DNA from 3 places in the Parendozoicomonas sp. 2304DJ65-17 genome. Region 2 is predicted to be linked to each of the others. Evidence: predicted binding sites of a transcription regulator. Region 2 holds the regulator's gene; each other region holds the start of a gene.
The links. The regulator PhoB, encoded in region 2, activates phosphate uptake and scavenging genes when phosphate is short. The targets are predictions, from matches to a motif close to TGTCATANNNNTGTCANA.
Positions count from the first base shown of each region.

Region 1: the regulator PhoB is predicted to act here: its motif matches at 1,915-1,932, upstream of ACY2RR_RS22660 (PstS family phosphate ABC transporter substrate-binding protein).
Region 3: the regulator PhoB is predicted to act here: its motif matches at 1,667-1,684, upstream of ACY2RR_RS09485 (alkaline phosphatase).

Region 1 covers NZ_JBYVJV010000013.1:76,282-80,500, reverse strand. Annotated here, with positions in the region: gene ACY2RR_RS22670 (TRAP transporter large permease) at 1-1,245, opposite strand, end outside; gene ACY2RR_RS22665 (TRAP transporter small permease subunit) at 1,242-1,703, opposite strand; gene ACY2RR_RS22660 (PstS family phosphate ABC transporter substrate-binding protein) at 2,029-3,009, shown strand; gene ACY2RR_RS22655 (hypothetical protein) at 3,067-4,219, opposite strand, start outside.
Region 2 covers NZ_JBYVJV010000007.1:220,725-224,943, reverse strand. Annotated here, with positions in the region: gene ACY2RR_RS17815 (DUF2798 domain-containing protein) at 1-97, shown strand, start outside; gene ACY2RR_RS17810 (H-NS histone family protein) at 298-717, shown strand; gene phoR (phosphate regulon sensor histidine kinase PhoR) at 724-2,052, opposite strand; gene phoB (phosphate regulon transcriptional regulator PhoB) at 2,123-2,815, opposite strand; gene ACY2RR_RS17795 (hypothetical protein) at 2,921-3,517, opposite strand; gene ubiA (4-hydroxybenzoate octaprenyltransferase) at 3,518-4,219, opposite strand, start outside.
Region 3 covers NZ_JBYVJV010000003.1:17,068-21,286, forward strand. Annotated here, with positions in the region: gene ACY2RR_RS09485 (alkaline phosphatase) at 1-1,536, opposite strand, end outside; gene ACY2RR_RS09490 (catalase) at 1,805-3,262, shown strand; gene bamJ (BamJ family beta-barrel-assembly machinery protein) at 3,428-4,042, shown strand.

The sequences.
Region 1 (4,219 bases), on a different contig from region 2:
CTCCGGGGCGACGCCTCGCAGATAAAACAGCGCAAACCCGAAGGGTGGTGTCAAAAATGATGTCTGCAAGTTTATGGCAATCATAATGCCAAGCCATACAGGGTCAAGCCCCATTGCCAGTAATACAGGGCCAACAATGGGAACTACTACAAAAGTAATCTCAATAAAGTCGAGAATAAAACCAAGTGCGAAGATCACCAGCATAACAACCAGAGTGGCGCCAAACACACCACCGGGCAGGCTTTCAAAGAGAGAATGAATGAGTTCTTCGCCGCCATATCCTCGGAATACCAGTGAGAAAATAGAGGCTCCAATCAGAATCATAAACACCATACAGGTAATGCGTGTGGTGCTGGTGACAACATCAGAAAGTTGGGCAAACGAAATCTGACGTTTAATAAGAGCTAGAAGACTGGCGCCCAATGCACCTACACCAGCAGCTTCGGTGGGAGTCGCAATACCTGTGAGAATTGAACCCAGTACTGCAGCAATCAGACCCATCGGTGGAGCAAGGCTTTTCAGCAGGCCAGACAGTGAAACCTCCAGATCACTCTCATCCACTGGCGGGCACTTTTCAGGCCTCAAGAAACTGATAACAAGTAGATACGTAATGTACATCGCTACCAGAATCAGCCCGGGAATCAGGGCACCAACAAACAGGTCACCAACGGATACTGTGTCGGGAGAAAAGATACCCTGCTTCAGTTGAGCCTGCTGATAAGCACTGGAGAGAACATCTCCCAGCAGAACCAGTGCAATTGATGGAGGAATGATTTGCCCGAGTGTACCGGTTGCACAAATTGTTCCGGTCGCTAAAGCAGGGTCGTACCCTCTGCGCAACATTGTTGGCAGAGAAAGCAGTCCCATGGTCACAACTGTGGCACCAACAATACCGGTACTGGCGGCCAGCAGCATTCCCACCAGAGTTACAGAAACCCCCAGCCCACCACGGAGGCGTCCAAACAGGCGGGCCATATTATCCAGAAGGTCTTCTGCAACTCTGGACTTTTCCAGCATCACGCCCATAAGTACGAACAACGGAACAGCCATTAAAGTCTGGTTTGTCATTACCCCAAACAAACGGCTGGGTAGAGCATTGAAGAAAGTCGCTTCAAAGGTACCGGTTAAGACTCCGAATCCGGCAAAAGCGAGAGCTGTACCTGCCAGAGAAAAAGCAACCGGATAACCTGCCATCAAAACAAGGCAGATGGCGGCAAACATAAACAGAGGCATGTATTCCATCATGCTGCCTCCTTCAGATGTTTTTCAGGGTGTTCAGGTGTTTTGTGATTGGTAAAAGCCAGCAAACCGCGCAGGAACTCGGCGACACCTTGAATAAGAAGCGTGCCAGCCAGAAACAGAATCAAACTCTTCAGAAGAAACACTGCCGGTAGGCCGCCCGGATCGTGAGAGGTTTCTTTTAAAGCCCAGGATCTTTCAACATATTCCCAACTCATAAACCCGATAAACAGGCAAACTGGTATCAGAAACAGGATTGAGCCACTGGCATCAATCAAGCCTTTGGTACGAGGGCTGAATTTTCTGTAAAAAATATCGACACGTACATGGCCATCGTGCCGCAATGTGTAGGCACAGGCTCCGAGGAAGATGGTTGCATGGATATAAACAGCCAGTTCCTGAAGAGCGATGGAACCGAGATTCAGCACATAACGAATAAAGACCACGGCGCAGATTGTGATCATAAGTGCGATGTTTAACCAGGAAAGAAGGCGGCCGGTCGTTTCTGTAAAATTATCAATAGATCTTATGATTTGTCGGGCACCGTGTGAAAACGCTGACACGTAAACGCTCCGCATGTTCGTTATTATTATGGGGCGCAGTATACTGCTAGTTACCAGAGTGTTTAAGGTGAATTGGAAGAATAAGTGCCCTCAACTCTCGCAATTTTTCCGCTGTAGTATTTCTGTAACAAACCATTCATATATTTGTCATCAAAGGTGCTGATACTGATTCCCGTATCAAGATGTACATAAAAACAGACAAACACACTGGGAGCTAACAATGATTATGAAGTCACTCTCTCTGAAGAGTATGGCGACTGCTCTGACTCTGGCAGCTGCCAGCGTCTCTTTCAACGCCCAAGCCAGTAAGGTGGATGCAGACATCCCAACTTACACTAAGGCCAGCGGTGTTTCCGGTAACCTGTCCAGCGTTGGTTCAGATACTCTGGCTAACCTGATGACTCTGTGGGCTGAAGACTTCAAGCGCACTTACCCTAACGTAAACATCCAGATTCAGGCTGCTGGTTCTTCTACTGCACCACCTGCCCTGACTGAAGGTACTTCTAACCTCGGCCCAATGAGCCGTAAGATGAAGGACAAGGAACTGGCTGCATTCGAGAAGAAGTTTGGCTACAAGCCTACTGCCGTTCCTGTTGCTATCGATGCTCTGGCAGTATTCGTAAACAAGGATAACCCCATCAAGGGTCTGACCATGGCTCAGGTTGACGCGATCTTCTCTTCAACTCTGAAGTGTGGCAACGACAAAGCTATCAATTCCTGGGGCGATGCTGGTCTGAGTGGGCCATGGGCTGGTCGTGACGTTCAGCTGTACGGTCGTAACTCTGTATCCGGTACTTACGGTTACTTTAAGAAGAAAGCTCTGTGTAAGGGCGACTACAAGAACAACGTAAACGAGCAGCCTGGTTCTGCTTCTGTTGTTCAGTCTGTATCCGCTTCCCTGAACGGTATCGGTTACTCTGGCATCGGTTACAAGACTTCCAGCGTTCGTACTGTACCTCTGACCAAGAAAGCTGGTACTCCTTTCGTAGAAGCTAATCCAGACAACGCTGTAAACGGCTCTTACCCACTGTCTCGTTTCCTGTACGTGTACGTGAACAAGCAGCCTAACAAGCCTCTGGCTCCAATCGAGCGTGAGTTCCTTAAGCTGGTTCTCTCTCAGCAAGGTCAGGAAGTTGTTGTGAAGGATGGTTACATCCCACTGCCTTCCAAGGTTGTTGAAAAGCAAATGGCTGCTCTGGGTCTGTAATTAGGTTCAAACAGTTGAAGGCAAAAGGCCGGTGTCTCTGACATCGGCCTTTTGTTTTTATTGGGTGGGGCGCCCTATACGTACACCTTCACCTTCATCGTAGGGCTGTCCGATGTCTTCACATATAACAGCAACAGCGGGGTTATTCCCCTGTTCTGTAGTGCTCATTCTTAAGATCTCTTCCTCAGAATAGAACTCCCGATGCTTTGCTATGTATGCGGATGGGTTCATTTTCTTGGCCCGCTTTCTCAAGCTATTCAGCAAGTACCACTCATCGTTCTCCCCTCTGACAAAGCAGACATGATGGCCAGTTATAGACAGCACTAGACGTTTAACAGGCATATCATCGAAGCATGTAGGGTTGGGTCTGTTATAGGGAAGTGGTGCGTGTTGCTCATCTCGGTCAATGGCAGTCAAAGCGTATTGGAACATAACCAGAGGGCGGTTTTTTCCAGTTTGTGCTTCAAGTCCTTGCATAACGTTATACATCTTAAGCGCTTCCATATTTTCATACTGCTCGTGATACGGAAGAATGCTTTCTTGATGAAACGCATTGATCGCGTGACGACTGCACTGAACACTTTCTTGTGGCTGGATATAAAACCTTGGCGTTCGGTGGGTTCTTGATCTGTGGTGACGGCGCTTGGATTTATGCTTATGATTTTCACTAGAGTGGACTCTTTCGTCTGAATCCTCCGAAGGTTCGTGCTTTGTTTCCTTCATACTGAGAATCAGAATTTGGAAGTTCTCTTCAAGGCAGTTATCCAGCTGTTCTAACAGTTCGGGGGAATACTTCTCCTCAAGTGTTTGAATAATGTTCTTTTGCCAATTTATTAAACAGTTTTCCAGAATGGCAATTCGCTCTGCATCGTCGGGGTACTGTGACTGCAGTGCATCCTGCAAGTCAGATATCTGCAGCATAAGATCATCAAGCAAAGGTTCAACATCTTCTGGTCCTGAGAGGTCTGTAACTAGAACCGTGTCTGTTAAAGAGCTACTCAGCGTGTCTATAAGCCCTAACCTTTCATTGAGGTTGCCGACTACAAACTGGCTGGCAGACTTCCATGGTCTGTGGGGAGTATGAGAATGCTGGTCACCCTGTTGTATATGGCAATTACCCGGGCAGGTAGCCGCCTCCCAGAAATTGTAGCGAGCTTCCTGCTTTGTCGGATTGGATAGTTGCGGGTTACTGCTGCTTCTGTATCCCGCT
Region 2 (4,219 bases):
TATTATCTCCTGGCCGATTGCATTTACCATGAACATTCTGGTGTTACCTGGTGTGCGTTCACTGGCTGCAATGGTTTGCCCGGAAAAAGCAATCTAGCCATCCTTTCAATAAACACTGCTGCAACAATGAAAGGCGCAGTCGCACTGCAGAATATATTATGGTTATTAAAAATGGGAATATGGCCTTATCCATTCCTGTTTTTAAAATCTGAAAATAAAATGATTTGCAGTTGTCAGTCTGGAATCTATTACCTATTTTTCAATCGCCTTTATTGTGTCAAAGCGAGGGTCTGATTCGTGAATATATTCGAGGAAGTGATGCACCGCTTGAGCAGCAAAACCCGTATGCGCGGGTTGTTCCGGGATGTGCACGTTGAAGATCTGGAAAGAATCGTTTCCAGATTACAGGATGTTTTGGAAGAAAAACGCGAAGCTGTCAGTGCAGAAAAAGAGAAGCTTCAAGAAAAGAAGAACAGCATTGATGCTATTCGTAAACTTATGGAAGAGCGTGGTGTTTCCCTTGAAGATTTCGGTCAGACGATGCCTGGCGAAAAGAAAAAACGCAATATCAAACGTTTCCTGTTTGAATATCAGGATGGTGATGGCAGTGTCCATCAGTGGGAAGGTTCACTGACTGGCCGAGCTCCTAAAATCTTTCAGGATTATCTGCAGCGCACCGGCAAAGAAAGGTCGGATTGCATCATCGAATCGCGCTGAGTCTTATTAAGCAGCCTTTCTTACTAAGCGACTTTGAGGAAAGTGACAGGTAAAACTGCTTCCTCTTCCTGGTCTGCTTTTTACCATTAGCGTTGCATCGTGTCTGAGCAGCACATGTTTAACTATTGCGAGGCCGAGTCCTGAGCCTCCGGTTGATGCGTGTCTGCTCTTGTCTATTCTGTAAAAGCGTTCTGTCAGGCGGGGAATATGTTGAGGCTCAATACCGATGCCGTTGTCCTTGATTGACAGGTAGCCAGTATTAAGCTCAACAACCCACTTCAACTTAATAGAACCACCATTCGGCGTGTATTTAACGGCGTTAAATACAAGATTTGAAATAGCGCTGCGAAGTTCTTTCTCGTTGCCCAGTATTTCAGTTCCTGATTTACAGGACACCTCAATCGTATGACCTCTTTCTCCGCTAAAGGATCGTGCATCTTTTGCAATATCATCCAATAGTTCAGCAACAGGTATAGGAGTGAGATCCTGCAGACTATCGGCTGTTTCCAGTTTTGAAAGAATCAACAAGTCCTCAATGATATTTGCCATTCGGTCTGATTGACTCTGCATTTGGCCAAGAGCTTTAGGCAGCATTGGAGGAGGTGGTTCAGGCATTAAAACAAGACTGTCGGAAAGTGTTTCCACATAACCTGAAATCACAGTTAACGGTGTTCTCAGTTCATGAGAAACATTGGCAACAAAGTCTTTTGTCATTTGCTCAAGCTGGAATACCCGGGTGTTATCCCGCACAACCAGAAGGCGATTGTTTGGACCATAAATTGTGATGGAGTAGAGCAGCCTCTTCTCGGCAGAAACCGGAGAAGGGAGCATTAATGGTTCCTGATAGGACTCACTTTCAAAATAACGTGCAAAGCGCGGGTGTCGAATCAGGTTGGTAATCTGCTGACCTACATCATCAGGATTACGTAGACCGAGAATATGCTCGGCTGCTGGGTTCCACCATTCGATCTGGCCCTGGTCATTCGTAAGAACAACCGCATCTTTAAGAGCAGTTGTGGATTGCTGGAAACGATTAATAACTGCTTTAAGTCGGTTGCGTGCACGTTCCTGTTTACGCATCAGGCGGTACATGCCGTCGAACATTTCTCCCCAAAGGCCATGGCCGTTGGGAGGCTCTATAAGTTCAGAGGACGAGGAGGAAATCTCCAGCCAGCTAATCAGCTGAAAAACATTTTTCAGAGTCCAGACAAGATAGGCTCCGCAGCCGATCAAGATAATAGGAAGGGTTTGTCCGGTTAACAGTCCAATCCCAAGACAGGCACCCAGCATCAGAACCAGGCGCTTAATAACTTCAATTTGCCAGTTATGGTTCACATTTTATCCGGTCTTATTATGTCAACAAATCCATTGTGTATCCGGCTCGGCCTCTGGCCGAAAACTCCGGTTATACCTTCATGGAAAAACGGTATCCCGTGCCCCTTACCGTTTGGATCAGTTTCTCATGATCATTGCCGAGAGCTTTGCGCAGGCGACGAATGTGTACATCAACTGTTCGCTCTTCAACGTAAACATTACCCCCCCACACATGGTCAAGCAACTGACTTCTGGTGTAAGCCCGTTCCTGGTGAGTCATAAAAAACTGGAGTAAGCGGTACTCAGTTGGTCCCATTTCAGCAGGGGCGCCATCAATGGATACCCTATGACTGATTGGGTCGAGCATTACGCCCAGAACCTCAATAGGTTCGCTCTGGCCAGCAGTCGCGGTTCTGCGTAAAACAGCTTTTAAACGTGCAACAAGCTCTCGTGGGGAGAAAGGTTTGGTGATGTAATCATCTGCACCACTTTCCAGCCCCTGAATCTTGTTATCTTCTTCGCTTTTTGCGGTGAGCATAATGATGGGGGTAGCAGACGTCAGCTCATCACGCTTAAGGCGTCGGGCCAGCTCAATGCCGGTAACTCCTGGAAGCATCCAGTCCAGAAGAATAAGGTCTGGCTTTTGGTCCACGATTAAGGCGTGAGCCGTTCTGGCATCCTCTGCCTCAAGGCAGTGATAACCAGCCATTTCTAGAGCAACGACGATCATCTCTCTGATTGGCGCTTCATCGTCGACTATGAGAATTTTGCTGGTTGTTGTCATGGCTCAGAAGATTCCCCCTTAGGATCTGCCCTGAGAATTACAACGCCTCAATGTTACAGTTAAATGACAGAAACTTATAAGCACGAAATTAGTTATTTTTTATGGTCATTTAAGGACGACCGGGAGAGTACCAAGAACTTTGTAATGGCGCTTCGTGGAAGGCTCCTCGCAAACCCAGTACTTTCGCAGTTTTTTTATAACTTTGAAGGTTTTTTTGTTTTCTATCTGAAAGGTATCCCCCGGAGATAAATCATTCAGGGTTTTACCATTCACCGGTTTTTTTAGAGACTGTAGATGGTTGTCGTGACCGCTGCTGGCTCTAGGGTTGATGCTGTGCTTCTGAAGGACGTGTGTTGTTTGCTCATCCAAAACCTCCAACGCAAGAAGTTCATGAAGCTTTTGGCGATAGTTGGCTTTCCATTCTTCACCATGAGGAGCCACCTTTCTTCCGTATTGGTTCCAGGTATGCACATGGGCAACCTCATGGGCGAAAGTAATAAGAAACTGCACCGGTTCAAGGTTACAGTTCACACTGATTCTGTGGGGTAATCCACGAGTGGCTGGTCTGAAGTCCCCCAGTTTGGTTTTTCTAGGGCGTGAAATGCGCATCTGAATATTGTCATTTACCAGCCAGCTGACACAAAGGGATTCTGTACCATCGGGGAGGTAAGGTGCCAGCTGTCGGGAAAGTTCTGGATTCATTTATACGGTTAGGCAGCGATCAACAATAATGCCGGTAAGAACAGCCAGCCCAGCCCAGTGGTTTGAAAGAAAGGCCTTGAAGCACTCGTCACGGTCTCGGTTCTGGGTCATACGACGCTGGTGGAAAAACACTCCAGTCATTCCGGCAAGGCCAAGATAGTAAGCAACCCCGGAGCTGGTAATCAATCCGGTAATAACCAGTATTCCCAGAGTGAGTCCCTGTAAAACCTGAATGATCAGATTGTCATATTTACCGAAAAGAATGGCGGTAGATTTAATACCAATCTTCAGGTCATCGTCTCTATCTACCATTGCGTATTGAGTATCGTAAGCGACTATCCACAACAAACATCCGGCAAACATTAGCCAGGCAGTAGGAGCAACCGTTTCAGTTTGTGCAGCCCAGGCCATTGGGATTCCCCAAGCAAAAGCCGCTCCGAGCACAAATTGTGGAAGGTTAGTAAACCGCTTCATAAACGGATAAATAACCGCCAGAGCAGCACCGGCAAATGAGAGCTGAATGGTTAAGGTATTTGTCATTAAAACCAGAAGAAAAGAAGCCCCCAGCAATACAGAAAAGAGCAGCAGCGCTTCTTTCTCTGAAATCTTGCCTGTTGCCATGGGGCGATTTTGGGTGCGTTTTACGTGACCATCAAGGTTGCGGTCAGCAAAATCATTAATCACACACCCTGCGGAACGCAT
Region 3 (4,219 bases), on a different contig from region 2:
GCGCTTATCACCACGTGGGCCATAAACAAAGACGCCAACTGGGGTGTCAGTGTGAGTTCCGGTTCCCCAGACAGTGTGCTGTTGACGTGCCATAACACGACCCATCAGGTCAGCACGGTTTTCTTCGCCGTAAACATAGAAAGACTTGAAGTCATTAATTTTCGGGAAGGTTTTGGCGCCCAGATAGCTGTGGTTCTCAACAAAGAACTCATTGGCTTCGGTGGCCAGAACCTGCCCGGCCATTTCAACTGTGACATTGAAATCATTGTAGGAATTCATCATTTCTGCCAGGCGAGCAGCCGTCTGTTCGCTGGGATCAAGGTCTGAAAACTCATACCAGGTATGAGCAAAAGACTTCTTCTGGTTCGCCAGCTTGTCTAGAATATCCAGATCACCAAAGTTCCACTGAGGCTGGTAACCCAGGCCCTCGAAGGCAGAACCAGGCTTGCTCCAGTCCACATCAGGGATGTTGTTGGCATTGTAAGAGAAGCCAAAAGAGCCAGTTTCATGGTCAGCTGTTACCACAACGAGTGTATCGCCACGTTGAGCGGCCCACTCGTAAACGTAGTTAACAGTTTCATCAAACTTCAGCATTTCATGAAGCATGGAGCCTGCGTCATTCTCATGACCGGCCCAATCAATCTGACCACCTTCAACCATCAGGAAGAAACCGTCTTCATCCTGAGAAAGGATGTCCAGTGCCTTCATGGTCATCTCTTTTAAAGTTGGCTGGGTACGTGCGGTTGGGGTGTCTTTAGTCTCTTCCCAGTCGATGCCATTCATCATGGCAGAGCTGGCAAACAGCCCCAGCAGTTTACCTTCCTGAACCTTTTCCATCTGCTCCCAAGTGAAAGCTGTCTTATAACCTGCACGGATAGCGTTCTTCAGAGGGTTGACATTGTCAGTGCGCTTGGATTTTACGCTGAATGCACCTTCAGTTCGGCGAACCCAGGTGTTGTAGGCTTTGCCTTTATCATTCACTTTCCGAGGCAGGAAGTGACGTGCACCACCAGAGAGGATAACGTCCACATCATTGTCAATCATCTGTACCGCAATTTCATTCTCCATGCTGCGGTGAGCAACGTGGGCGGCAAAAGCACCGGGTGTTGCATGTGTGGCGCGGGTATCAGAAATCAGACCGGTTGCCATACCATAACTTTCGGCCAGTTCCAGAATGGTTTCGGTTGGATTACCTTCAGCATCAATGCCAATAACTTCTGAAAGAGTTGGTTCGCCGATAGCAAGCTGTGTTGCTGAACAGGCAGAGTCAACAACAAGTGTATCGATAGGGCTGGTTCGGGACAGGGCAATTTTGCCGTGTTTGGCTATCTTGGCCAGACCTGTCATTTCGCCATTGTATGGTGAGCTTTCAGCACGATTAGCATAGGTTTCCAGCAGGCCAACCTGCTGAATACCCATACCGTCACCAATCATCAGAATGACATTCTTGGCGGCCGCCTGGCTGATAGCTGGCATGGCAAGAGAGGTTGCCAGAATGCCTGCGGTAAGAATGCCTTTGGTAGGCTTGTATTTCATACTGCTACTTCTTCTTTGTTGTGTGAAATTTATTTGTATTTGTCACTTTTGCAGGGGCGGCAATACTATCGGTTGAGGAGAGGTCATGAAATATGACATGTGTCGTATTTTGTGTTGCTCAATCAACTTTTGTTTCATTTTTGTGACAGGGTGCGGATTTTGAAATCCGTCTATCCTTTTTCAGATGAGGAAATTCTATGTCCTTGATGATCGGCTATGTCATCAGGGACTCTTTGATCCGGTAAGCAAGGTAAAGGGGTAGTTATTGATGGCTGGTAAAAAACTTACAACAGTCACTGGTTGCCCGGTCGCCCATAATCAAGATGTAATGACGGCTGGTCCCAGAGGTCCTCAACTTCTGCAGGATGTGTGGTTTTTAGAGAAACTGGCGCATTTTGACCGGGAAGTTATTCCCGAAAGGCGTATGCATGCCAAGGGCTCGGGCGCCTACGGTACATTCACTGTTACTCACGATATTTCCAAATTTACCAAGGCGAAAATCTTTTCAGAGGTTGGTAAGAGAACTGATCTCTTTGTCCGCTTCTCAACTGTAGCTGGCGAACGTGGTGCCGCTGATGCGGAAAGAGACATTCGCGGTTTTGCCGTAAAGTTCTATACGGAAGAAGGCAACTGGGATCTTGTTGGAAATAACACGCCTGTATTTTTCCTTCGTGATCCACTGAAGTTTCCGGATCTCAATCATGCGGTGAAGCGTGACCCAAAAACCAATTTGCGCAGCGCCAAAAATAACTGGGATTTCTGGACGGCATTGCCAGAGGCTCTGCATCAAATCACCATTGTTATGAGTGATCGTGGCATTCCTGCAACCTATCGCCATATGCATGGTTTTGGCAGTCATACTTTCAGTTTTATTAATGCGGATAATGAGCGTTTCTGGGTGAAGTTCCACCTGAAGTCTCAGCAGGGTATAAAAAACCTGACCGATGAAGCAGCAGAAGAGTTGATTGGTAAAGATCGGGAAAGCCACCAGAAAGATCTGTTTGAAAGTGTTGAAGCTGGCGATTATCCAAAATGGAATCTTAAGGTTCAGGTAATGCCAGAAGCTGATGCTGCAAAGGTTTCTTATAATCCCTTTGATTTGACCAAGGTTTGGCCCCACAAAGACTATCCGCTAATGGATGTTGGTGTTCTGGAGTTGAATCGCAACCCTGAAAACTATTTTGCTGAAGTGGAACAGGCTGCGTTTAATCCCGCCAACATTGTTCCTGGTATTGGTTTCTCTCCAGATAAAATGCTTCAGGGGCGATTATTTTCCTATGGTGATGCCCAGCGTTACCGTTTGGGCGTGAACCATAATTCTATTCCTGTGAATGCGCCCCGTTGCCCGGTACATGGGTACCACCGTGATGGTCAGATGCGGGTGGATGGCAACTATGGCAGTACTATTGGTTACGAGCCCAATAGTGAAGGAGAGTGGCAAGAGCAACCAGAGCATGGTGAGCCGCCTCTCGAATTGAGTGGTGCTGCTGCGCACTGGGATCATCGCGAAGATAAAGATTATTTCTCCCAAGCGGGTAATTTGTTCCGGTTGATGTCTGCTGAGCAACAACAGTTATTGTTTGAAAACACTGCCCGCTCCATTGGTGATGCACCTGAAGAAATACAGTTACGCCATATCTGCCACTGTATGCAGGCCGATAAAGCCTATGGGGAGGGGGTTGCAATAGCTTTAAATATTCCGGTATCTGATTTGGATGCTGGTTAGTATCGTTTAGCATGTATCAACCGGGCGCTGCCATTGAAATGCTTCCTTTTGGGTTTGAATGGTAGCTCTGCCGCTTTCCCCTTCCCTGCAGATGCCCCCTGATCTTGTATTTATGGTCTGTTTCCAGCAGACTCCGGGCTTTTCCAACAAAACGAAGTGTTGTCAATGTCTCAATACGAATCCATGGAACAAAAAGCCAGCTACGGTATCGGTCGTCAAATGGGTGACCAGCTTGCCCGTCAGACTTTCGAAGGCCTGGACATCGCTGCTGTACAGCAAGGCTTGGCGGATTCCCTGAACGGTGAAGAGATGGCCGTTGCTCCGGAAGCTATCAACGAAGCTTTCCAGATTATCACCAAGAAAATGCAGGAAGCTGCTGAAGCCAAATCTGCCGACGCTATCGCTGCTGGTAACGCTTTCCTGGCTGATAACGCTGCCCGTGAAGGTGTAACTACCACTGAATCCGGTCTGCAGTATGAAGTGCTGGTAAAAGGCGACGGTGAAGCTGTTTCTAAAGACAACACTGTTCGTGTTCACTACCACGGCACCATGATTGACGGTACTGTTTTCGACAGCTCCGTTGCCCGTAATGATCCAGCTGAGTTCCCTGTAACTGGCGTTATCGCAGGCTGGGTTGAAGCTCTGCAGCTGATGGTTGTAGGCGACAAGTTCAAGCTGTTTATCCCTCAGGATCTGGCTTACGGCGCAAACGGTGCCGGCTCCATCCCTCCATATTCTGTATTGGTCTTTGAAGTGGAAGTTCTGGCAGTTGTTGCCTGAAACTGACTCTTTATAAATAACAGCAGCCTCTTCAGGCTGCTGTTATTTTTTTGAAGCTATTTACCAGCCCCCTTGAAATGGTATGCTGTTTCTTTACATTTCTCTGATTCTCTCAGGAGAAATGTAAAAGATGTTTGGATATAGACGGCAGGACGCCACCACTAATAACGATAATAT